One region of the Oleidesulfovibrio alaskensis DSM 16109 genome, then DNA from elsewhere that is predicted to be linked to it. Evidence: predicted binding sites of a transcription regulator. Region 1 holds the regulator's gene; the other holds the start of a gene.

Region 1 (11,879 bases):
TTGACCAGCCGGTCTTCCAGTGAATGAAAGGTGATCACCACAATACGTCCGCCGGGATTCATCCTGTCGACGACGGCGGCAAGAAAGGTCTCCAGTTCCTCCAGCTCTCCGTTCACGGCCATGCGCAGCGCCTGAAACGTGCGCGTTGCCGGATGGTTGCGGGATTTTGCCCGCCATTTTGCCGGATAGGCGCTTTCCACCACCTCGGCCAGACGGGCCGTGGTTTCTATGGGATTGCGGGCACGCGCGTCCACGATGGCCCGGGCTATCCTGCCCGCCATGGGATCTTCGCCGTACGTGCTTATGATTTCCTTAAGACGCTCCACGCTGCCTGTGTTCACCAGCACACCGGCAGACGGTATATCACCGGAAGGGTCCATGCGCATGTCCAGCGGGCCGTCAGCGTAAAAGCTGAATCCGCGGGAAGGAGTGTCTATCTGCATAGAGGAAACACCGATGTCTATCAGCGCCCCGTCCAGCCCGGTCCAGCCAATTTCGTCCATGATGGCGGCAAACTGACTGTAACAGGCATAGCGGGTGGTCACGCGGTCGCCGAAAGGAGCAAGCCTTCCGGATGCGGCGGCAAGCGCCTCGCGGTCACGGTCCAGCCCCAGCAGCCAGGCATCTCCGCCGCAGCGGTTCATTATCGCTTCGCTGTGTCCGCCAAGACCGAGCGTACCGTCCAGATACCGCCCGCCCCTGACCGGCGAAAGATAATGCAGCACCTCGTCCAGCAGCACAGGAACATGAGCTGTGTACTGATGCCGATTGTTGTCATGCCCGTTGTCTGCCGTCACAAGTCGCCTCGCATTGTACTGTTGCCTCAGATGGGAAAATCCACACCGCTTTCCGCCAGTTCGTCCGTCACGTCCCCGAAGTCCTGACCTATCACCGCTTCGAGTTCTTCTTCGCTCCAGATTTCAAACCGGCTGCCCTGCCCCACGATCACCACTTTTTTCGTGATGCCCGCGTATTCCATATGCGCTCTTGAAAGTTTGACCCGGCCTTGTTTGTCCACGCAGAGTTCTTCCACTCCGCCTATGACCAGCCGCCTGAAGTCACGCATTTTGCGCGAAGGATTTTTTATGCGGGCAAAACCCGCCTCAAACTTTTCCCAGTCTTCGGGGGTATAGGCCACAAGGCAGCCGTCAAACGTGGTAAGGGACACCCTGCCTTCGGGGCTAACCGCGAGTAATGCATCGCGAACCTCCGGAGGGAGCATCAGCCGGCCCTTAGGGTCCAGACTGCGATATGAACGTCCCTTGAAACTCATACTGCGTCCTCTACCACGTTTTACCACACTTTACCACCCCATCTATTATATGTTGGCGTGTGTCAATGAGTGCGCGTGATTTTTACAGAAAAGAGAACGGCAGAATGAATCAAGACGCTTGACAAGCGCTGGCAATTGAAAAAGAATCGGCCTTATGAGAACGAAAATAATCGCAACAGTGGGCCCTGCCTCTTCGGGCCGGGAAACCCTCTCACGGCTGATTCAGGCCGGAGTACGCATATTCCGGCTCAATTTTTCACATGGTGACGCCTCGCAGTTTGTTGATTTGATTGCTCTCATGCGACAGCTGGAGGCGGAATACCAGACACCCATAACCCTGCTGCAGGATCTTTCCGGCCCTAAAATCCGTATAGGTGAACTGCCGGACGGCGCCCTGACGCTGGCAAAGGACGACCGTATCCTGCTGGGCATTCCCGGCAAGGCGGCGGCAGACGGATTACCCTTCGTTCCGTTCACGCACAAGACAATTCTTGACGGCATGGAACCGGGCGACAGGGTGGTACTGAGCGACGGCGGACTGCAGTTCCATGTGGAAAGCAAGGTCGGCCCCGATCTGTTCTGTCTGGTGGCAAACAACAGCGGTATCATAACCTCGCGCAAGGGCCTTGCCCTGCCGGGCAAGCCTATCCACCTGGCCGCCCTGACCGAAAAAGACAAAAAAGATCTGCAGGACGGGCTGCGCATGGGCGTGGATGCCGTGGCGCTTTCGTTTGTGCAGACGCCCGAAGATGTGGCCGAAGCCAAGGCACTCATCAAGGCGGCAGGCCGCAACGTGCCTGTAATTGCCAAACTGGAACGGCGCAACGCCGTGGACAGGCTGGAAGAAATTCTGGAAGTGACAGACATTGTCATGGTGGCCCGCGGCGATCTGGGTGTGGAATGCCCCCTGCCCGAGCTGCCCGCCATGCAGAAGCGCATCATCCGCGCCTGCAACCGCAAGGCAAAACCGGTTATCGTTGCCACGCAGATGCTGCTTTCCATGGTCAACAGCCCCAGCCCCACCCGCGCCGAAACCACTGACGTGGCCAACGCGGTGCTGGACGGTGCCGACTGCGTGATGCTGTCGGAAGAAACGGCCATGGGCAACTTCCCTGTGGAGACGGTTCAGTTCATGCGGCAGATAGTCCGCGCGGCCGAAGAGCTGCATCTGGAGCAGTCTTCTGTGCTGCCCCCGCTTGATGAGCAGAAGACACCTGATTTTCTGGCCTATTCCGCATGTCTGCTGGCCGACAAGACCTGCGCGGGTGCCATAGTGGCACACAGCATGTCCGGCAGCGCGGCACGGGTGCTATCCGCCCGCAGACCCCGTCAGACCATCCATGCGCTTACTCCCGATGACGAAGCGCTGCGCTTCCTCAACTTTTCATGGGGCGTATGGCCCCACAAGGTTGATGAAACACTGCCGGGTCATCTTGAGCGTGCCGAACTCTTTGTGGACAACGCGCCGCAGTTTGAAGACGGGGCCGAAGTAGTGATAACAGCAGGACAGCCCAAGCCCGGTGAAAAACCCCGCGGCACCAACCTGGTAAAAATATACAGAAAATAGAACATGAGCGCGGTAAAATCGACCATACCTGACAATATTTCGGAAGAATATTATCAGATCAGTATCGAGATTCTGAACAGCTTCCCGAAGTACAGGCCGCCGCTCGACCTGTTCCGCTTCCGAGAAGACATCGCACAGCTCCAGCCGCTCTTCCGCAAGGGAGAGCGGCTTTCCAACGAGAATATAGAACAGCTGCGCGAACTGTGCATCGGCGGCGATGTCTTTGTGGCGCGGTCAGACAGGGCCATCTACTCCAAGCACATCATCAAGCAGCTTGATCTGGTACTGGTGGATGACAACCTGAAACCAGCAGAAGTGGCCGAAATCTGCATAATGGCACTGGGCCAGCGGCTGAGCGATTTTCTGGAGCAGCCGGTTAAACCGGTCTTTGATCTCTTTTACCGCGATGTCATGGTATTTACGGAATACATATGGCAGGACAGACACCGCCTGCGGTCTTTCATGCGCCGCGTCAGCCGCACCCACACGCTGGTCAGCCACTCGCTGAACACGCTTTTTGTAGGGCTGTGGCTGCTGCTCGAAACTGACGCCACCCTCAAGCGCCGTCTGCTGGACAGGGCCGCGCTGGCGCTGCTGCTGCACGATCTCGGTATGGCAAAGGTGCCGGCGTTCATCCTTTCCAAAACCACTCCTCTCAAGCTGGAAGAACGCGACAAAATAACGCCGCACCCGCTTATCGGCGCAAAGATAATGCATAAGCTGGGTCTGGCCTTTGACGAAATGCGGCAGGCGCAGATGGAACACCACGAACGGCTGGACGGTTCGGGCTATCCGCAAAAGCTCGGAGCCGACCGCGTCAGCCGCATGGGCCGCATTGCCGCCGTGGCTGATTCCTTTTCCGCCATGATCTGTCAGCGCCCTTACGCCAAAGCCATGGATCCCATGACCGCGGCCGCGCATCTGGCCAAAGACAGACAGAAATACGACCCCAAATACACTGCCAAACTGCAGACCGCCGTGGCCCAGAACCTTTTTGAGCCTCCCGCGCAAACCAGTCCCCCCGCAGCCTGACAGACAAGCGCCGTCCGCGGCGCTTGTTTTTTTACTGCCCGCGTAAAGGGTACGCCCCAAAACACACCCGCCGGTACCGCCGGACCGGAACCGGCACCCGCAGCAAACCGGCTGCCCCAAACAGACTGCCCCAGACAGGCTGCGGCCTCCGGCACCAACGCCCCGCTACAATCCCAGCACACGGTACAGGGCAGTCATATCCATGCTGCTCCTGACCACGGCCGCCAGTCTGTCCAGCGCGCCGTCAATGCTGTATGGGGCCACCACCCGTCCCACCGGTTCCAGTCCGGCGCGGCGGCGCAGCGCATCCAGAAACGCGCGGCGGAAATCGTCTTCGTCAAAAATACCATGCAGGTAGGTTCCCCAAACCGCACCGTCAGTGTCGCCCAGTCCCAGCGGAGCACCGCTGTCATCGCGCAGCACTGTCCGCACAGGCCCGTTTGCGGTGGTGCTTCCGTGATGAATCTCGTACCCGCTCACACGGCATCCCGTATCGCAGTGAAGCCCCGCAGTGCGGGCCAGCGTTTTATGCCGGCCCATCACGGTTTCCACAGGCAGCAGCCCCAGTCCTTCGCGGCTGCGGGCGCCGGACTCCACACCGTGCGGGTCGGTTACTGATGTTCCCAGCATCTGAAAGCCCCCGCAGATGCCTACCACGGGACATCCTGCCCCGGCGAGAGCACGGATACGGGCCCCCATGCCGCTATTTTCCAGCGCTGCCAGATCGGCCAGCGTGTTCTTACTGCCGGGAACAATAAGCAGATGCGGCATTCCGCAGGCGTCCAGCGCCTCCGCAGTACCTGCCACCCGCAAGCGCACGTCGGGTTCCGCGCGCAAAGCGTCCACATCGGTAAAGTTGGAGATGTGCGGCAGGTCGACAAGTACCGCTTCCAGCATTCCGTGCGGCCAAACACTTTCCGGCATGCCGCCACAGGAACCGCGCAGAGCCTCTTTGAAGGAAACGGAATCCTCTTCGGGCAGTCCCAGACCGGAAACATACGGCACCACACCGTAAAACGGGCAGCCGGTGCGTTCCGTCACATATGTCAGAGCGGATTCGAGCAGCGAGGCGTCACCGCGGAACATGTTCAGCACAAAACCGGCCACAAGATCGCGTTCCCAAGGGTCCAGCAGTTCCCATGTGCCCACCAGCGCGGCAAAGACTCCGCCGCGGTCGATGTCACCGGCAATCAGCACCCGGGCCTGTGCATGGCGTGCCATGGCCATGTTCACTATGTCGTGCTGCTTCAGGTTGATTTCGGCGGGGCTGCCGGCCCCTTCCAGCACCATCACGTCATGTTCGTCCGCCAGCGAATCATATGCAGCGCAGGCCCGGGCAAAAGCCTGCGGTTTATAGGCCATATATTCGCGCACCCGCATGTTGCCCACCGGCCTGCCCATGACAATGACCTGAGACCCCGTATCGGAACTGGGTTTGAGCAGCACCGGATTCATGCGCACGTCAGGTTCCAGCCGGCACGCCGCCGCCTGAACGGCCTGAGCGCGCCCGATCTCAAAACCGTCGGGGGTCACAAATGAATTGAGTGCCATGTTCTGCGACTTGAAAGGCGCCACAGACAGACCGTCCTGCAGCAGAATACGGCACAGGGCCGCAGTAAGGATACTTTTACCTGCATTGGAGCAGGTGCCCTGAATCATCAGCGCCGGAGTGCGGCTGCGTGAGACAGAAACGGAAAACGTTTTTTGCGCCAAGGTGCTCATCCGAAGGCAGATACAGCATTTCCACGAGGCTTGCCAGCGTTTCCGGCTGCCGGTGCATGCGGCGGCTGCAGCTTATTATTGACAATGGCGCATTTCCGTGCAGCATAAAAGATAACAGGATACTACCATGCGCATTCTTATTCTGGCCAAAGATACCGAGGAAGCAGCCCCCTACAGGGCCGTACTGCAAACGCTCCGCGTGGAAGCGCACGAGGTGCACGATTCGCAGGCGGCGCTGGAAGCGCTGCGTGAAAAACCGTTCAACGGCGTACTGATCGACATGCCCACACTGCTGCGCATGGCGGGCAAAGGCCGCAACGAACTGCAGAATATTCTGAGCCTGTACCCCTGTCTGCACGCCCGTCCGGACAAGCAGACAGGCATCATCATTCTGGGACAGGAAGGTGACCCGCATGAAAACGTGCGCCGGTTTATAGAAACGCGTTGCAAAAACTTTTCCCCGCGCACCATCCGGCGCGATGCACGCCTCGACGTCCATTTCAACATCCTCATGTCCACGTCTGCCCTGTTTACTCCGCAGACCACGGTAAAAACATGCACCATGAACATTTCTGTTCTGGGCTGCTTTGTTTTTTCCGTGGCGGTATGGCAACCGGATACGCAGGTGTGGATACAGTTTGTCGATCTGGAGGACAAAACACCGGTGGTGGCAAAGGTGTGTCAGGTACAGCGCTGGGGCAAGGGGTGCAAAATCCCCGGCGTGGGGCTTGAATTTCTGTCACTTACCGACAACCAGATTGCCGGCCTGCAGAACAGCTTTGCCCAGCAGGCAGAAGACCCGGCCCCCCACGGTCAGTAGCACCGGCTCCGCAACGCCTTGCCGCCCTGCTTTCCATCACGTATACTGCGGCCGTTTCTTCTGTTTATGATAATATTTCAAGCTGCATATACGAGGCCGCGTCATGAAAAGCCCCCTGCGCACGGTGTCCGTCATCATACTGGTTCTATTTGCCCTGCTGGCGGGTGCCGCCGGTATATTTGTGGCCACATTCGACCCCAATGATTACAAAAGTCTCATCACACGCGAAGTGCAGAAAGCCACGGGCCGCACTCTGGTGCTCACCGGCACGCTGGAACTGTCACTCTTTCCGTGGATAGGCATCAGCACCGGCCCGCTGCTGCTGGGCAATCCCGCCGGCTTCGGCGAAGACGCCTTTCTCAGGGCCGAAGACCTGCAGCTGCATGCCCGGCTGCGCCCTCTGCTGCACAAAGAACTGCACATAGACAGAGTGGTGCTGTCGGGTGTTTCGGTCCACCTCATGCGCAATGTCAAGGGTGCGCCCAACTGGCTGTTTTCACCGGCCGGCAATGCTCTGCCCCCCGCCGGAACAGACACTGCACCATCCGGCGCGTCTCAGGCCGCTGCGGGAGCCGGTCTGGCCGCGTTCAGCGTGCAGTCGGTACAGGTGCGCGATGCCTCGGTACAATACACTGACATGCAGACCGGTCTTGCGGCGGCCGCCACCGGCATATCACTTACCACCACCGCTATCGCCCCCGGCAGGACATCGGACATCAGCCTTGAAGGAAACTGGCTGCTGACCAGCCCTGACATGCAGGGCACGGCCTCGCTGACCACCCGTCTGGAGCTGGGCGAAACGCTGGAAACCGTAACCGCAGCCGACACCAGCCTGCGCATCACGGCTTCGGGGCCGTCGGTCCCTTCCGGCAGGGCCACTCTGGAAGCCGCGGGCGATCTGCGCTTCAACATGCCGGACATGACTGTCACGGCAAACGGTCTGCGCATCAGCACCATGGACTCGACGCTCACAGGCACGATTTCGGCCGACCTGATGCGCAATGCGGTGCAGGCATCGATCCATGCGGAATCGCCCCTGCGCCGCACGCTGGAACAGCTGGGCATGCCGCTGCAACTGCCGGACGATACAGCCCTTGCACTGCAGGCAGATATCAATCTGACCGCAGCAGCCGACAGGCTGACCGTGCACAGGCTGACGGGGCGTCTCGACAAGACCGCCTTTTCCGGCAATGCCACGCTGGTGCCGGGAGTGTCCCCTGATATCCGGTTTGCGCTGGCCGCAGACAAGGTGAATCTGGACATGTACCTGCCGCAGGAACAGAGCATGAAAAACGCCGAGCCGCAGCAGACCGGCAAGTCGGCGTCCGGCAAGCCCGCGTCCGGCAAAGCTGACCGGCGGCAGAGCACCATGCCCGGCACTGCACCCGCTGCACAGTCTGTTGCGCCGCAAGCCGGCGGAACAAACACCACCGGCGCTGACGCCGCATCTCGCGAACGGCTGCGCAGGCTCCGGCTGGACGGCAACGTGAGTATAGGCACACTGCAGGCCCGCGGGCTGGAAGTGACCGGCCTGACTGCCCGTGCCCTCGCCGCTGACGGCGTACTGCGCATCGACCCGCTGGACATGGCAGCTTACGGCGGACGCGTGACCCTGAGCGCCGGTGCCGACACCACCGCCGCCCTGCCGGTTGTGCGCGGCGCACTGCACGTTTCCGGTCTGCAGGTGGAACAACCCGTGACCGTGCTGGCGGGCAGAAAGCTGCTTTCAGGCATACTGCAGACCAGAATGAACGTTCAGGGAAAAAGCCTGCAGTGGGCTGCCCTTGCGCCGTCGCTGTCCGGCAACGGATCGGTGTCACTCACCGAAGGGGTTGTACACGGCGTACAGATAGTTCCCGCGGAAGCCTCGTCCCACCTGCGGCAGGAAAGTCAGGTCAAACGTCTGGACAAGGCCGCCAGACAGCAGCGTTTCGACAGCCTGACCGGCACATTTGACATTGTTTCCGGCAGGGTGACAAACAATGACATGAAACTCACCTCCTACGACCTGAGCGGCACGGGGGCGGGCTGGGCCGATCTGCCGTCGGGCACCGTGAACTATCAGGCCCGACTGCATGTAACAGGGCTGCCCGTTATTCCCGTCAGCATCACAGGGCCGCTTGCAGCGCCGTCATACGGGCTTGATGTGGCCGGATTTACCGGAAACATTTTAAAAGGTGTCGGCAACCTGCTGAAAAAACCGGCCGATACCGGAATTGAAACGCTGGAAGATGTGGGCGGTCTGCTGCGGCAGATGTTCGGCAGACCCGCTTCCAGGTAGCAGACACCGCCGCGCGGTCTTTTACATCGCGGCGGACAAACAAGGAGAACACCCATGTCCGTCACACCGGCCGGCATGCCGGCAGAAGGTTCGCCCGCCCCCGATTTCGCACTGGCAGACAAGGACGGAACCACGCATACCCTGCAGTCTTTCAACGGCAGGTGGCTTGTGCTGTATTTTTACCCGCGGGCAAACACCCCCGGCTGCACGCGCGAAGGCAAAGACTTCACTGATCTGCTGCCGCGGTTTGAGGCGCTGGGCTGCACCGTGGCCGGTGTCAGTCCTGATTCGTTGAAATCGCTGTGTAATTTTGCGCAGAAACAGGAACTTGCCGTTACGCTGCTGTCCGACAAGGAAAAAGATGCGGCCTCTGCATACGGTGTTTACCGCATGAAAAAGAGCTACGGCAAAGAATCGCCGGGCATTGTGCGGTCCACATTTCTCATCGACCCGGCAGGCATACTGCGCCGCGTATGGTCGCCCGTAACCGTGGACGGTCATGCCGCCGCAGTACTGGACGCACTGGAACTCCTTGCGGATTCATAGGTTGCGGTTATCCGCCTTGACAGGTGGCTCCCCCGTTGTTACCGCTTCAGGCAGTCATAAGACAACCTTCCGGGCTGTCTGCATGATGCGGACGGCGCTGCCGGCCTGTCATCCATGGCCCTGCTCCACGGGAGAAACGCATGAATCTGGCACACAGAGAGGCCGAAATTCTGGCCACCATCATAGAGCGCTACATCGCCACGGCCGCCCCAGTGGGGTCTGTTTCCGTGGCCAGACGCTCCGGCCTGCGGCTTTCCGCCGCCAGCATGCGCAATACCATGGCCGAACTGACTGACAAGGGGTATCTTTCGCAGCCGCATGCCTCGGCGGGACGCATTCCCACAGCGCGCGGGTTCCGGCTGTATCTTGACGCACTGCTCAAAACGCGGCCCCTTTCCCGCGACGAGCGTTCAGCCATTCTCAACGAACTGACAACCCACGGACTGGAAATATCCGACATGCTGCGCGAGGCTTCGCGCATGCTTTCGGCACACTCACGTCAGGTGGCCGTTGTGCTGGCCCCCAGCAGAGACGAAGTGCGCTGGCATACCATTGATTTTGTTAAAATCAGTGACACGCTGGTGCTCACCGTACTGGTACTGGAAGGCGGGCTGGTGCGCAATCATGTGCTGAGCGTGGAAACACCGGTAACGCAGGACGAACTGGTACGCTACGGCAACTACCTGAATGAATACTGTAAAGGGCTTACGCTGTCTCAGGCACGGGTGCGTGTGGCGCGCGAACTGCAGGCGGCGGAAGCGCATCTTGAAGCGCTGTATTTCCGCGCTCTCGGGCTGGCCCGGCTGGCTTTCGAGCATATGGATGACGACCGCGAGGTCTTTGTCAACGGTACGCTGAACATGCTTGATCAGGCGGAATTTACAGACCATACCCGCATACGCGACATGCTGGCGCTGCTTGAAGAACGCAACAGCATTCTGGAACTGCTGGACAAAGCCATACTGAGCGATTCGGTGACGGTCAGCTTCGGGCAGGAAGACGAAAACGAAGGCACCGCGCCTCTGGGGTGCAGCGTGGTTTCCGCCCCGTACGGGGGACTGCAGCAGGCCTCTCCCGCAGGGGTTGTCAGCGTGCTGGGTCCGCTGCGCATGAACTACCGGCAGGTACTGCCGGTGGTTGACTGTATCTCAAAGACCCTTACTACATTGTTGCAGGACAGGTTCGGCACCGAACATTCGGACTGAGCCGCAGCTACCCTGCTGTTCTGAAACGTGCCCGCTCCGGCGGGGGCGTTCTGTACGCGCATCATGACGGCTATGCCGATGTTTTGAATATAAAGGAGATTCTTCAAAAATGGCGAACGACGAAACCCGTGACATACCTGCAGAAAACGAAGAACTGGCTGCCGAAGCCGCCCGCGGTGCGGAGCAGGAGGCGGCACAGGGCGCCGTTGACGCGCTGACCGGCGAAGAAGTGGCAGCCCTGTGCAGGGAACGAGTCTGTCCGGCATGTGACGAACACCAGAAGGCCGAAGACATCCGCCTGCGTGCACTGGCCGAGCTGGAAAACGTGAAAAAACGGCTGGAACGCGAACGTGAAGAACATCTGAAATATGCCGCGGAAAAAGTGCTTTCCGACCTGCTGCCCACTCTTGACCACCTTGACCTTGCCCTGCAGTACGGTTCATCCGACCCCGCCTGCAAAAACATGGCAGTGGGTGTGGAAATGACCCGCAAGCTCTTTCTGGACGCGCTGGCAGGTCACGGCCTGCAGCCCGTGGGCGAAAAAGGCCAGCCCTTTGACCCCGCTCTGCACGAGGCCGTAAGCAAGGAAGAGGCTCCCGGCACGGAATCAGGCACCATCATCGCCGTCATGCAGCGTGGATACCGCCTCAAGGAGCGCCTGCTGCGCCCCGCCAAAGTCACTGTCAGCGCCTGATCAGCGCTGTTCCGTCCGGTCACTTCCCGCAAAGACTCATACAGTTTCAACACCGCGGCCTGCGGTGCGCACTGACGCACCGCAGGCCGCGCTTTATTCCGGCTGCCGGTTTTCAGCTTCCGCGGCACTGGGCCGCGCCATATCCGCTGCGCTGCCGCCATACGCCCCCCGTCCCGCACCACAGCTCTTTCCGCCATACACCGCAGCGGACAGGTTCCGGCAGACTTCCGGCCCGCAGCCTGCGTCGGGCTGGCATAATTCGCACAAACAGCGTATGGCTGATAAAAAGCTCTCATCCGGAGGTCGCCATGAACGCAGCTACCGCACCGCTGGACCGCATACACAGCTTTATCGCCGCGTACACCGCACGGCACGTGGAAGACGTGGTCGCGTGCTATGCCCCTTCTCAGGCCATTGCCGCCATCGGCACCGACAGAGAACAGAACTACGTGGGCCCCGATGCCATGCGCCAAGGGCTGGCCACCGACTTTCTGTCATTCGACAGGGCGGAAATAGACATAGTATGGCACCATGCCGGAACAGAAGGCGACACCGGCTGGGTGGTGGCCGCCTGCCGTGCGCTGTTCGCCCTCGGACAGGAAGAGGTGCATGTGGCCCTGCGCCTGTCCGCAGTACTCAAGTGCTATGACGGCAACTGGCTGCTGCTGCAGACGCACTTTTCCTTTCCTTCTTAGCGGGCAGCCGCGGCATACCGTGCAGGCCCTGCAATACCGGCATG
Region 2 (11,879 bases), on a different contig from region 1:
AAACAGTTACTGGCGGCAGCTGGGGCAATCCGGTCTGGTGGTAGACGCCCGCATAAACTGTACCGTGCGCGATGTTCTGGAAAAAAGTATCGGTTTTTCAGATGACTACATTGAAAAACGTATTGAGACGGTATTTCTGGACGGACACCCTGTGGACGACATAGACAGCGCTCTTGTACCGGACGGGGCACGCATGGCGCTGGCATCCGCCCTGCCGGGAGCCGCAGGTATAGCCATGCGGCGCAACAGTCCGTATGCGGCGCTGCGGGGCGGCATAACCCATACGCACAGCCGCAACGCTCCGGCAGCGTCAGGCAGCATCGAGCTGGCGCTGTTCAATCTGGTCATGCACGAGCACGCCATACGCATACTGACCGCCGGTGCAAAAGTAAAAACAGACATGCTGGCCGCCATGCTGGAACGCCGCCCCGAAAACAGCGTACGCAGCGTACTGGCAAACGGTGAGCCGCTGACACCGCAGCAGGCCGTACACAAGCTGAACGCACTTGCGGCAGACCGTGTTTACCTGCAACTGGAAGTCACAGGCGGATGCTGAAAAAACGCCGCGGCAGCGTACGAAAAAAGCCGCGGGCGGCAGAACCGGCCCGCGGCATACATGCTGGTTGTTCCGCTGGATGATCAGTCGGCGGAACCGGGTTCATATCCGGGCAGCACCACGGTGGAAGCACTTTTGTCACCGTTGCCCTTGGGACAGTCGGGCAGCAGATAGCAAATTTCACAGCCGCCCTTAAAGGGATGATGGGTCACCACCGCATATCTGCGGGTAAGCGCCGTGACACTGAGGTTATAAGGAATGCCTTCCGCTTCCAGAGCATCCTGAAGGGCCTCTGTGGGTTTGGGGGCCGGAGCACAGCCGGCGTCCTGCACTTCGGGCAGCACGTCCTGAATGGTTGCCATGACAATGGCCTGAGCCAGAGAATTGAACAGGTGCGCATCAGAGGGCGCGGTGTCCCACATGGCATCCACTTCGTTTTCCACGGCTTCGGAAAGCCATGCCACAAGGTATTCTATCTTTCCGGCTTTCACGCGCCGCACAGTCAGTTCTTTGCACCATTTTTCCCAGTTCTCCACCAGACGGTCCATTACCTGACCGCCTATGCGGGTCTCCTGAGCGACGCCCATGAACATTTCAACGTCGAAGTACGGGGTCACTTCAACTGCTTCGCTGGTATATTCAGCCATAATAGGGTCTCCCGAGGCTTGTGTTGTTGCAGGATTCAGAAGGGCGACTTTGCGCGAATAGCGCAGGGCAGTCAAGCCTCAGCCCTGCCGCGGCAGTCTGCAACGCTTTACTTGGCAAAATGAGTGCCGTAGACTATGGATGCCTCCGGATGAAGCGGATGCTCCGGCTGCAGCCGGAACCCCGCGCAGACAGGATACAGCATGAAGCAAGACATCCACCCGCTCATACTGCACAACGTGCCGGAGACCTATCCGCCCGCGCGCCTGTACCTGCTGCCTGTTGTCAGAATTCCCCGCGGTCCTTTCCGCGACCCGCCGTACCTGCCGCAGCCGTATTCACCGCTCACCGCCGACGCAGCCGCCATCACACGCGACACGGTGGCAGACGCGGCGGCAGTGCACGAAGCCGGTTTTGCACAGCGCACCCGACAAGGCCAGCTGCCCGGACATTCCGGCCCGCTCACCCGCCCGGCACCGGCGCCGTCACCCGAACTGTACACAGGCAGACTGGTTGACACATCGTTGTGAACAACGGCATTGCCGTATGCATATTTTTTCACCGCAAGGAGCATCAATGACCCACGACTCGCGTTTTCCCGTCAAAATCCGCTATGAATACAAACAGGACGACAAAACAAGCCTGCAGTATGCCCATGGTGTCTGGGGCGGAATCAATCCGCATGGCGAAATCGAAATGAATTTTTATTCGGAAAGTGACAAAATTCCGGAATGGTCGGAACGCGTTGTCATGCAGGACGGCGCACTGGGGCATGAAATGGTTCCGGCAGAATCCGACAGCAAAACCGTGGTCCGTCATATCCACTCAAAGGTGCTTATCAATTACGATACGGCACGCGCCATCTACGACTGGCTTGATGAAAAACTTTCTGCCCTTGAAATGGAAGAAGATCAGCAAGTTATGTACAGCGCGGGCAAAGGCGGACTGGAGCAGTAACGTGTTGCGGCTTCGCTGAACGCACCGCACGGCGGTATAAGCGCGCCGCGCGGCCCGACACACTTTCTCACCGCCCGCATAAATATAACCGGTTCAGATGCACAAAAAGCGTCCGGAATTTTTCCGGACGCTTTTTTGCGCTGTATCTGCCGTCTGCCCTCGGGACACAGCGGTTACTGCGGACCGCGGAAACAGAGGGTCAGCTCGTCAGCAGACAGCCGTACCGCAATGCCGGACATTCTGCCACTGGCAGCCCGACCGGCACCGACTGGCACCGACTGGCACGGACCGGTCTCAGGCCAGCCGGGCAGCCACTGCCGCAGCCACTTTTTCGCCATCCATGGCGGCAGAAACTATACCGCCGGCATAGCCTGCGCCTTCTCCGCACGGAAAAAGTCCGCGCACTGCGGGGTGCTCCAGTGTCTGTCCGTCACGGAGTATCCGCACAGGAGAGCTGGTCCGCGACTCCACCGCCAGCACTTTGGCCTCTGCGGAATCATAGCCTTTGTATCTGCGGCCCAGTTCGGGCAAAGCCGCCCGCAGACGCGCGGCAACGAACTCAGGCAGCAGATCATGCAACGGTGCGGAATATATACCCGGAATGTACGATGTGGGCGGTAACACTTCAGAAACCACTCCCCGTACGAAATCGGGTACGCACTGTGCCGGAGCCTTCTGTGTCACTCCGTCGCCGCAGGCGAACACCGCTTTTTCCGCTGCCGCCTGAAACGCCAGAGCCTGCAGCGGATCGTCCGACGTACACATATCTTCCAGCCGCAGTTCCACCACCAGCCCCGCATTGGCAAAAGGCGCGTTACGCGATGCCAGACTCATGCCGTTAAGCACCAGTTCACCGGGTGCTGTGGAAGCCGGAACCACAAACCCGCCGGGGCACATGCAGAACGAAAAAACGCCGCGCCCCGATGCCTGCGTGGTTATACGGTAACTGGCGGCAGGCAGGGCCGGATGGCGGGGAGTATGGTGATAAAAAATTTCGTCGATGAGCGGCTGCGGGTGTTCGATGCGCACCCCCATGGCAAAGGGCTTGGCTTCCATGGCTATGTTTCTGGCTGCCAGCAGATGAAAAACATCACGCGCAGAATGCCCCGTGGCCAGAATCACGGCATCGGCATAAACAGCTTCACCGCCGGAAAGCCGGACGCCGGTCACACGGTCACCGGACAGCAGCAGGTCAGCCACATGCGCGCCAAAATGGACTTCACCGCCGCAGTCCTGCACGGCTGCACGCATTGCACGCACTATTCCGGGCAGAACATTGGATCCCAGATGCGGGTGTGCGTCTATGCGGATGTCGGGCGAAGCGCCGAACTGCACCAGCAGATCCAGCACGCGGGCCACATTGCCCCGTTTGGTGGCCCGGGTGTACAGCTTGCCGTCCGAATAGGTGCCCGCCCCCCCCTCGCCGAAGCAGTAGTTGGAATGAGGATCAATCAACCCTTCGGTGTAGATCTTTTTCAAATCCTTGCGGCGGGCATTCACATCCTTGCCGCGTTCAAGCACCACAGGCTTTATGCCATGCTCCAGCAGCGAAAGTGCGGCAAAATATCCGGCAGGACCGGCCCCCACCACAATAACGCGTTTTGCGCCCGGCGGGGCGGGACAAAAAACCTCCGCCGCAGCATCAGGCAGATCTGTGCCCACCTCGACCTGAAAGGTAAACCGCGGGCGGCGCGGACGGGCATCCACCGAACGACGGCGCACACGGATCATGACCGCTGCATCATCAGGCAGACCTGCCTTTTTCAATGCCGCGGCGCGCAGAGCGCCTTGTACATGAACCAGATCCGGATCGAGGGACACTTCAAAAAAAGCTGATTTCATATTGTATTCCTGCCGCTGAAAAAAACATGGAAGCCACCGGTGCACTGCGGAATGTGACGCCACCGGAAAGGCATTCTGAAAGCACATGACCGGCATACCGGATTATATGACACAGGTACTGATCCGTTTTTGTAACGGAAAGCTGCCGGACCGTCTGCATTGCCGGCTGTGCAGCGGTTGCGCACCTCGGCGCGCAACCGTAATCCCGCGACGGGTCAAACGGGAGGCACCCTATATACATATGCAGCCGCAGAGTCAAAGCCTGCGCCCCGCCGCAGAGGATTGCGCCGCGGGCGAATCGTCCCGCGCGCGACATCTCCGGCCTGTATCAGCCGGCCCCTGACAATTTGCACCATGACACTCTGGCCCCCTGACACTCTGCGCCAAGGTATGCAGCCCGCAAACACGCGGCCTGAACAGATTGCCGGAATAAAAGTTGCCGGGCAGGCCGAAAGTGGCGCGTTCAGGCGCGGCGCAGCACCCTGCGCAAAATGCCGGTCACCATCTGCAATGCTTCCGGCGCCACAAAACGCGCTACCCCCAGAAAAACCGCCCCAAAGGCCAGCCCGCTGAAAATCAGCCGCACAAACGCCTCCAGCAGGGGGCTGCCGGACAAAGACTGTGCCCACGGCAACACCACAGGGCCGTATATCATGGCACACCAGCCTGCGGCGCAGGCCGGCACGCACGCGGCACCGGTGCGCAGAGCCGTCTGCCCCAGTCCGGCGAACGCGGCACAGCCGTTCCTGCGCATCCATACCGTGCTCAAAGCCAGCGTGTACAACCCCACAGACAACCCTCCGGCAAGTGCCACCCCCACAGCCCCGCCCAGCGGGCCGTCCCAGCGGGCCAGCAGCCAGTACAGCGGCAGACCGCATGCTGTGGCCAGTGTACCGGTCACAGCGGGTGTCACCGTGTCCTGCCGGGCATAAAAAGCCCTGCCCACCACCTGCTGAATACCCCACAGCGGCACGGCGGCCAGCATGACCATCAGCAAAGGCGCCGAAGCCTGCGTCTGTGCGGCAGTAAAGCTGCCCTGCTGAAAAATCAGTCGCATGGTCGGTTCCGCGGCTATAATCATCCACGCTGTAACCGGCAGAATGACAAGCAGCGTATTACGCAGCGCAGCCGAAAGTGTCTGCGAAAAACGTGCTTCATCACCACCGGCGGCCAGACTGGCCAGAAAAGGATACGAGGCAACGCCTGCTGCCTGCGCCACAACCCCCACCGGAACCAGCATTATGCGCCGCGCGTAGTTAAGCAGACTTACGGCACCCTCTCCGGCCATCGAGCCGAAAATACGGACAAACTGCTCGTCCAGAACCACCACGGACTGCCCTATCATCAAAGGCAGTGCCAGCAGGGCAAACCGCAGCACGCTGCCATGGCGCAGCACGGCATACAGACGCAATCCGCCTGCCCGTACAGCCCATACGGGCAGGGCAAAACTGCCCAGCGCGGCACCGGCAAGCACCCCCCAGCAGAATCCTTCCATACCCGAGCGGATGCCTGCAAGCCCGCCTAGAATTATACAGGCATTATACACCAGCGGGGTAAGCGCAGGAACAGCAAACTGCCGCCGCATGTAGAGCATGGCGGTAAAACAGCTGCCTGCCAGAAAAAAAACCTGAGCGGGCAGTATAATGCGCAGAAAATATGCCAGCCGCCGTGCAGACTCCGCATCAAAACCCGGTGCGGCCAGCGCCGCAAGCCACGGGGCGGCCAGCCACGCCACCCCCGTAAGCAACGCGGCAAAAAGCGTTATCCAGCCGGTGACAGCCGAAAAAAAACGCCAGCCGTCCTGCTCGTCATGCTCAAAACGGGCTGCCAGCAGCGGAATAAGCGTGATGGAAAAATACCCGCCGGCCAGCAGGTAGTTAAGAAAATCCGGAACCACAAACGATGCGAAGTAGATATCCGACTCCAGACTGGCGCCATGAAAATAGGAAATAACTTTATCGCGTATAAGTCCCATGAACCGTGAAAGAAAAATGCTGCCGGCCATAATGGCCGCGGCCAGCCCCATCCGCTGTCTGCCTGATAATATACTCATGCGTTTGCTGCGCCTTATGCTGACAATGCTTATTAGGGGGAACAACACGGCCCGCCCGCAGCGGTTATGCCGCACCCCGCCACGTACCGCAAGCGCACTGCCACGTGATTGTTCCGTTGCGGCACCGTGTCATGAACGCGGCAAAGCCGCAGACAGGTGCCGGACGACATTGTCACAACATGCCGACTGGTTACACAACTATATAAAGTAACGCTCTCTTTGCGGCAGTGTTTCTTATCACAACTACTACTCTTTACACAAAAATCAGCTTTTCCGGATTTAGTGCTTGACTTTTTTATTCACTTTTGAAAAAAAAAGACAACTCATGAAGAGGACGAGAGGGGTCTGGCCCGATGACCGTCCGGCAACCTGCCCGCAAGGCAAGGTGCCAAAGCCAGCCACGGTGAGATGCCGCGGTGCCATGAGGTCGACAGCTGCGACCGGTACCGTTCTGCCTCTCACCATTGTGAGAGGTTTTTTTATGCAGAGCCTTTGCTCGGCAGTGGGTGGATTTACGGAGTTTGCACGCCCACACAAAAAACAATGATGCTAAAATCCGGAAGCAATGCTTCCCGTGGTCCGCGCCGGAGCGGACACAGCAGGAGAAAACACATGAAGGATTATCTCGGACAGGCTTCAGGCAGCAACGCGCAGGGTGTTGTATACTTTTTGTACCACGATAACTGCGCCGAACAGATGCCCCGCACATATTCCGACCCTCTGGAACTGCTGGGAGACATGACCCTGCTGCGCCTTTCGGAAGAACAGAAAGCCGCCCTGCGTACCATCCTTCATCGGGAAATTGCAGAAAACGGTGCAGAAGCTGTCTGGCGCTCGCGTGCGTATCGCAAGAACATCATTCATTCTTTCGGCAGAATCGTCTAGCACAAGAGCGCTGTACATACGCCAAAGGCGAAGGGCCGGCAGGAAGGTGCTGCCGGCCCTTGTCCATACTCCCGAAAAACATCCCCGCACAACGGTTTCAGACGCACTCCGGACTGTCAAAGCCCATATCTGCCAGCAACGCAGGCAGTTCGCGGAAATCGTGCATCGTTCTCACCAACTCCGCCTCCCTGCGCTCTTCAGTACGCCGGTTAAACCATACTCCGCGTATGCCCAGCTGGTTGGCCCCCCAGATATCCGCCATATAGTCATCGCCCACCATCACCACGCAGCCGGCATCCAGCTTCAGGTCGCGCAGCACATGACTCCAGAATCCGGCCTGCGGCTTGGGGCGGCCGATAAAGCGATAGGTGTAGATTCTGTCCAGCACCTGCCCCAGTCCCATGGTGTCCAGAGAAGCCCGCACCTCATGTTCTTCCGATTCCGCGGCATTGGAAGCAAGCCCCGTTGTCCAGCACGGTGCCAGACTCATGACCACTTCACGGGCATGCGGTGTGGCAGGCACGCCGGACCACCCTTTCTCCCTGCCCAAATACCACGGCATGCTCTCCATCAGCGTACCGCCCCAGTCAAACAGCAGCGCTCGTTTATGCATTGTCGCCTCCTCGGCTTTCAGTGCCCGCGTCGGGGCATCGCGTCAAGCCTGCGGCAGTCATGATGTCTGCACGGCAGGACACGGCACAGCGGGGGCTCCGGCATACCATAACGGAAAGCATGGGCGTGAAGATGCGGCGGCAGCCGCCCCCTGCCCTTCAGATAGCCGCATCAGAAGATCACCATCGTCACGTCTGCCCGGAATGCACCGACTGCCCATAATGCCCTGACTGCACTGACGGTTCTGGCTGCCTGAGCGAAACAGGACAGAAGCCCCGCCCCGGCACGCCCCTGAAAATCCGCACAGGGTCGATACCCGCGTGGCACCCCATGAGTACGCCCACGAGTACACCCCACGATTCCCCCCCACGATTACCCCCCATGATCTGGCCGCTGCATTGCAGCATACGGGCAGCGCACACCGGCACTGACTTTCAGGTGGTGGCAGGGCATGCCGCGGGCGCGGGCAGACAGGACGACAGGTAAGAAAGTCAGGCAGCAGAAACAACAAAAGCGCACAGTGAACGCAAAAAAAGGGCCGGAGTAAACTCCGGCCCTGAAGGTTCGGTTGGTGCGACCAGTCGTAGCGACTAGTACATGCCGCCCATACCGCCCATGCCGCCCATGCCGCCCATGGCGGGAGCAGCGGGAGCGTCTTCTTTGGGCTTTTCTGCAATGGCGCACTCGGTGGTGAGCAGCAGAGAAGCAACGGAAGCGGCGTTCTGCAGAGCGATACGGCTTACCTTTTTGGGGTCGATAACGCCGGCGGCGATGAGGTCTTCGAACTCACCGGTGGCAGCGTTAAAGCCGAAAGCGTCTTTGCCTTCCTTCACCTTTTCGCAGATGATGGAGCCTTCGAAACCGGCGTTGGCAGCAATCTGACGCAGGGGCTCTTCGATTGCGCGGCGGATGATGGTGACACCTGCTGCTTCGTCGTCATCAGCGGGCTTCACGTCGTCCAGCACCTTGCAGCAACGGACCAGAGCGGTACCGCCACCGGGGACGATGCCTTCTTCCACTGCAGCGCGGGTAGCGTTCAGAGCGTCTTCCACGCGGTCTTTCTTTTCCTTCATTTCGGTTTCGGTAGCTGCGCCCACATTGATCACGGCAACACCGCCGACGATCTTTGCCAGACGTTCCTGCAGCTTTTCACGATCGTAATCGGAGGAAGTTTCTTCGATCTGAGCGCGGATCATTTTCACGCGGGCCTTGATGGCTTCGCTTTCACCGGCGCCGTCAACGATGGTGGTGTTTTCTTTGTCCACCACGATGCGCTTTGCGTTACCCAGATCGGCAACGGTGGCGTTTTCAAGCTTGATGCCCATTTCTTCGGAGATCACACGGCCGCCGGTAAGGGTGGCGATGTCTTCGAGCATGGCCTTGCGGCGTTCGCCGAAGCCGGGAGCCTTGACGGCCACAACCTGCAGGGTGCCGCGCAGCTTGTTCACAACCAGAGTGGCCAGAGCTTCGCCGTCCACATCTTCAGCGATGATCACGAGCGGACGGTTCATCTTGGCAACCTGCTCAAGCACGGGCAGCATGTCTTTCATGCTGGAAATCTTCTTCTCGTTGATGAGAATCAGAGGCTCGTCCATTTCGCAGACCATCTTTTCAGGATCGGTCACGAAGTAGGGGGACAGGTAGCCGCGGTCGAACTGCATGCCTTCCACGACTTCGAGAGTGGTTTCGAGGCCTTTGGCTTCTTCAACGGTGATAACGCCTTCCTTGCCCACTTTGCTCATGGCTTCGGCAATGATGTTGCCGATGGTGGTGTCGGAGTTGGCGGAAATGGTGCCGACCTGAGCAATTTCCTTCTGGTCGCGGGTGGGCTTTGCAAGGTTGCCCAGTTCCTTCACCAGAGCTTCAACGGCCTTGTCCACGCCACGCTTGATGGCCATGGGGTTACGGCCTGCGGCCACCAGCTTTACGCCTTCTTTGTAGATGGCCTGAGCCAGAATGGTTGCAGTGGTGGTGCCGTCACCGGCGATGTCGGAGGTTTTGGAAGCAACTTCCTTAACCATCTGAGCGCCCATGTTTTCGAACTTGTCTTCCAGCTCGATTTCCTTGGCTACGGAAACACCGTCCTTGGTGATGACGGGTGCGCCGAAGGACTTTTCGATGACAACGTTACGGCCTTTGGGGCCGAGGGTCACCTTGACAGCGTTGGCCAGTTTGTCCACGCCGCGGGCCAGTCTTTCACGGGCCTTGGTATCAAAAACGATTTCTTTGGAAGCCATATTTCTTCTCCTCCTGAAAGGATAGGACTAAGTCAGTGGGAAAGTCAGTTACTGAATGATAGCCAGAATGTCGTCTTCACGCATGACCAGATGGTCAACGCCGTCCAGCTTCACTTCGGTGCCTGCGTACTTGTTGAACAGCACCACGTCGCCGGTCTTCACGGTCATGGCAATTACCTTGCCGTCGTCTGCGGTCTTGCCGGGGCCGACTGCGATCACTTCACCACGGGAAGGCTTTTCCTTCGCGGTGTCGGGAATGTACAGGCCGCCTGCGGTCTTTTCTTCGGACTCAAGGCGCTTAACCAGCACACGATCGTTCAAAGGCTTCAGGTTCATACTCTCCTAACCTCCAGATTATTTAACTCTTTTTGCCCTTTTTTAGCACTCTCTTCACGCGAGTGCCAAAGGAAAGCAGCACATTCACCCACGCACCTGCGGGGGCAGACACGTTAAAAAGCGGCCGGGCAGCCGCGGATGAAGCACCGCATGTTATTCCAATTACCGCAACATGCAGCGGTGCTTAGCTGCAGGGATAATAATCCCCGTTTCCGGTTTGAAAAGGGGTAAATTGCATTTTTTTTGCGGGCACAGCCCCTCAAAGATGTTAACACTCTGTTTTTCAAAATTATTTTTTTATATTTTCCATAAAAAAATGCCACCCCCGGCGGGGGGTGGCACATACATATTCAGGAACAATTCCTGATATTAAGATTTAATCCGGGGCCTGCCCGTCATGATGGCCAGCAGCCCCACAACGGCAAGAATAAAGCAGTAGTAGTTACCGCCGACAACTTCCAGCGGCGATATGCCCGCTATGGAACCGGCAAGCAGCACCTGCGCCGCGTACGGCATGATTCCCTGAAAAACACAGGAGAAAATATCAAGTATGCTTGCGCTGCGGCGGGGGTCTATGCCGTTCTTGTCGGCAATCTCTTTTGCCAGACCGCCGGAAAGAATGATGGCCACGGTGTTGTTTGCCGTGCAGGCATCCGCCACCGAGACAAGCCCCGCAATGCTCAACTCGCCGGTACGGGCCTGATTGTCGCTGCGCGAGCGTGCAGTAAGCGCATCTATACGGCCCAGCAGCCACTTGATACCGCCCTGTACTCTGATCAGTTCGCCCAGACCGCCGATCAGCATGGAAAGAACCATGATTTCCTGCATTCCCTTGAAGCCGTTAAAAATGTCCTGCGAAAATCCTATCAGCGAATATTCCGGCATTGTCAGCAGCCCCACAGCGCCCGTAAACACGATGCCGCACGCCAGCACCACAAAGACGTTTACCCCGGCCACGGCCATGCCCAGAATAACCATATAGGGAAGCGCTTTGATAACGCTGTAATCACCGGAAACAGTCACCGCGCCGTCGGCACCCAGCAGGGCGAATCCGGCCACTGCCAGCACGGCCGCGGGCAGGGCTATGTACAGGTTTACACGGAATTTATCTTTCATCTCGCAGCCCTGCGTACGCGTGGCGGCGATGGTGGTATCAGAAATCATGGAAAGGTTGTCGCCGAACATGGCGCCGCCCAGCACAGCGCCCATAAGCAGCGGCAGGCCGATGGTTGTCTGTTCGCCCACGCCCACGGCAATAGGGGCAATGGCGGCTATGGTGCCCATGGATGTGCCCATGGCAGTGGAGACAAAAGCCCCGATAAGAAACAGGCCGGGCAGCACAAAGGCCGGCGGCACAAGATCAAGCCCGAGATTGACCGTGGAACTGACGCCGCCGATGGCCGTGGCCACCGAAGCAAAGGCACCGGCAAGCAGATAGATGAGGCACATGGTTATGATGTTGCCGTCACCCACGCCGCTGATGAAAACCCCGAGCTGCTTGTCCAGACGCTGGCCGCCGCGCAGTTTGCCCAGCAGCAGGCTGAAGGCGATGGCAGGCAGTATGGCTACGGCGGCGGACAGCTGGTAAAAAGCCATTTTCGTGCCGTTGGCCGTCAGCACGGCACCGGTGCCGATAAACAGCGCAAGAAAAAACACAAGCGGCAGCAGGGCCGAAAAAGACGGTTTACTGTTCAAGGTGGTATCCTCCCCCGTTCAGGAATGGCAGCGCGGCAGCCCCTTCACTGCTGCTCGCCGG

The links. The regulator HrcA, encoded in region 1, represses chaperone genes, less so after heat shock. The targets are predictions, from matches to a motif close to TGTTAGCACTCNNNNNNNNNGAGTGCTAACA.
Region 2: the regulator HrcA is predicted to act here: its motif matches at 10,164-10,194, upstream of groES (co-chaperone GroES).

Annotation. Positions count from the first base shown of each region.
Region 1 covers NZ_AXWQ01000006.1:30,562-42,440, forward strand. The annotation lists gene rsmH (16S rRNA (cytosine(1402)-N(4))-methyltransferase RsmH) at 1-797, opposite strand, end outside; gene H586_RS0105155 (division/cell wall cluster transcriptional repressor MraZ) at 824-1,273, opposite strand; gene pyk (pyruvate kinase) at 1,428-2,840, shown strand; gene H586_RS0105165 (HD-GYP domain-containing protein) at 2,844-3,872, shown strand; gene H586_RS0105170 (cobyric acid synthase) at 4,038-5,531, opposite strand; gene H586_RS0105175 (PilZ domain-containing protein) at 5,722-6,414, shown strand; gene H586_RS0105180 (AsmA family protein) at 6,518-8,695, shown strand; gene H586_RS0105185 (peroxiredoxin) at 8,750-9,241, shown strand; gene hrcA (heat-inducible transcriptional repressor HrcA) at 9,382-10,446, shown strand; gene grpE (nucleotide exchange factor GrpE) at 10,556-11,140, shown strand; gene H586_RS0105200 (nuclear transport factor 2 family protein) at 11,449-11,835, shown strand.
Region 2 covers NZ_AXWQ01000004.1:444,196-456,074, forward strand. The annotation lists gene H586_RS17845 (hypothetical protein) at 1-556, shown strand, start outside; gene H586_RS0102320 (hypothetical protein) at 640-1,203, opposite strand; gene H586_RS0102330 (hypothetical protein) at 1,405-1,731, shown strand; gene H586_RS0102335 (hypothetical protein) at 1,778-2,158, shown strand; gene H586_RS0102340 (NAD(P)/FAD-dependent oxidoreductase) at 2,453-4,000, opposite strand; gene murJ (murein biosynthesis integral membrane protein MurJ) at 4,464-6,053, opposite strand; SAM riboswitch class I at 6,374-6,481, shown strand; gene H586_RS0102355 (hypothetical protein) at 6,666-6,938, shown strand; gene H586_RS0102360 (HAD family hydrolase) at 7,036-7,551, opposite strand; gene groL (chaperonin GroEL) at 8,141-9,787, opposite strand; gene groES (co-chaperone GroES) at 9,836-10,123, opposite strand; gene H586_RS0102380 (Na+/H+ antiporter NhaC family protein) at 10,493-11,818, opposite strand.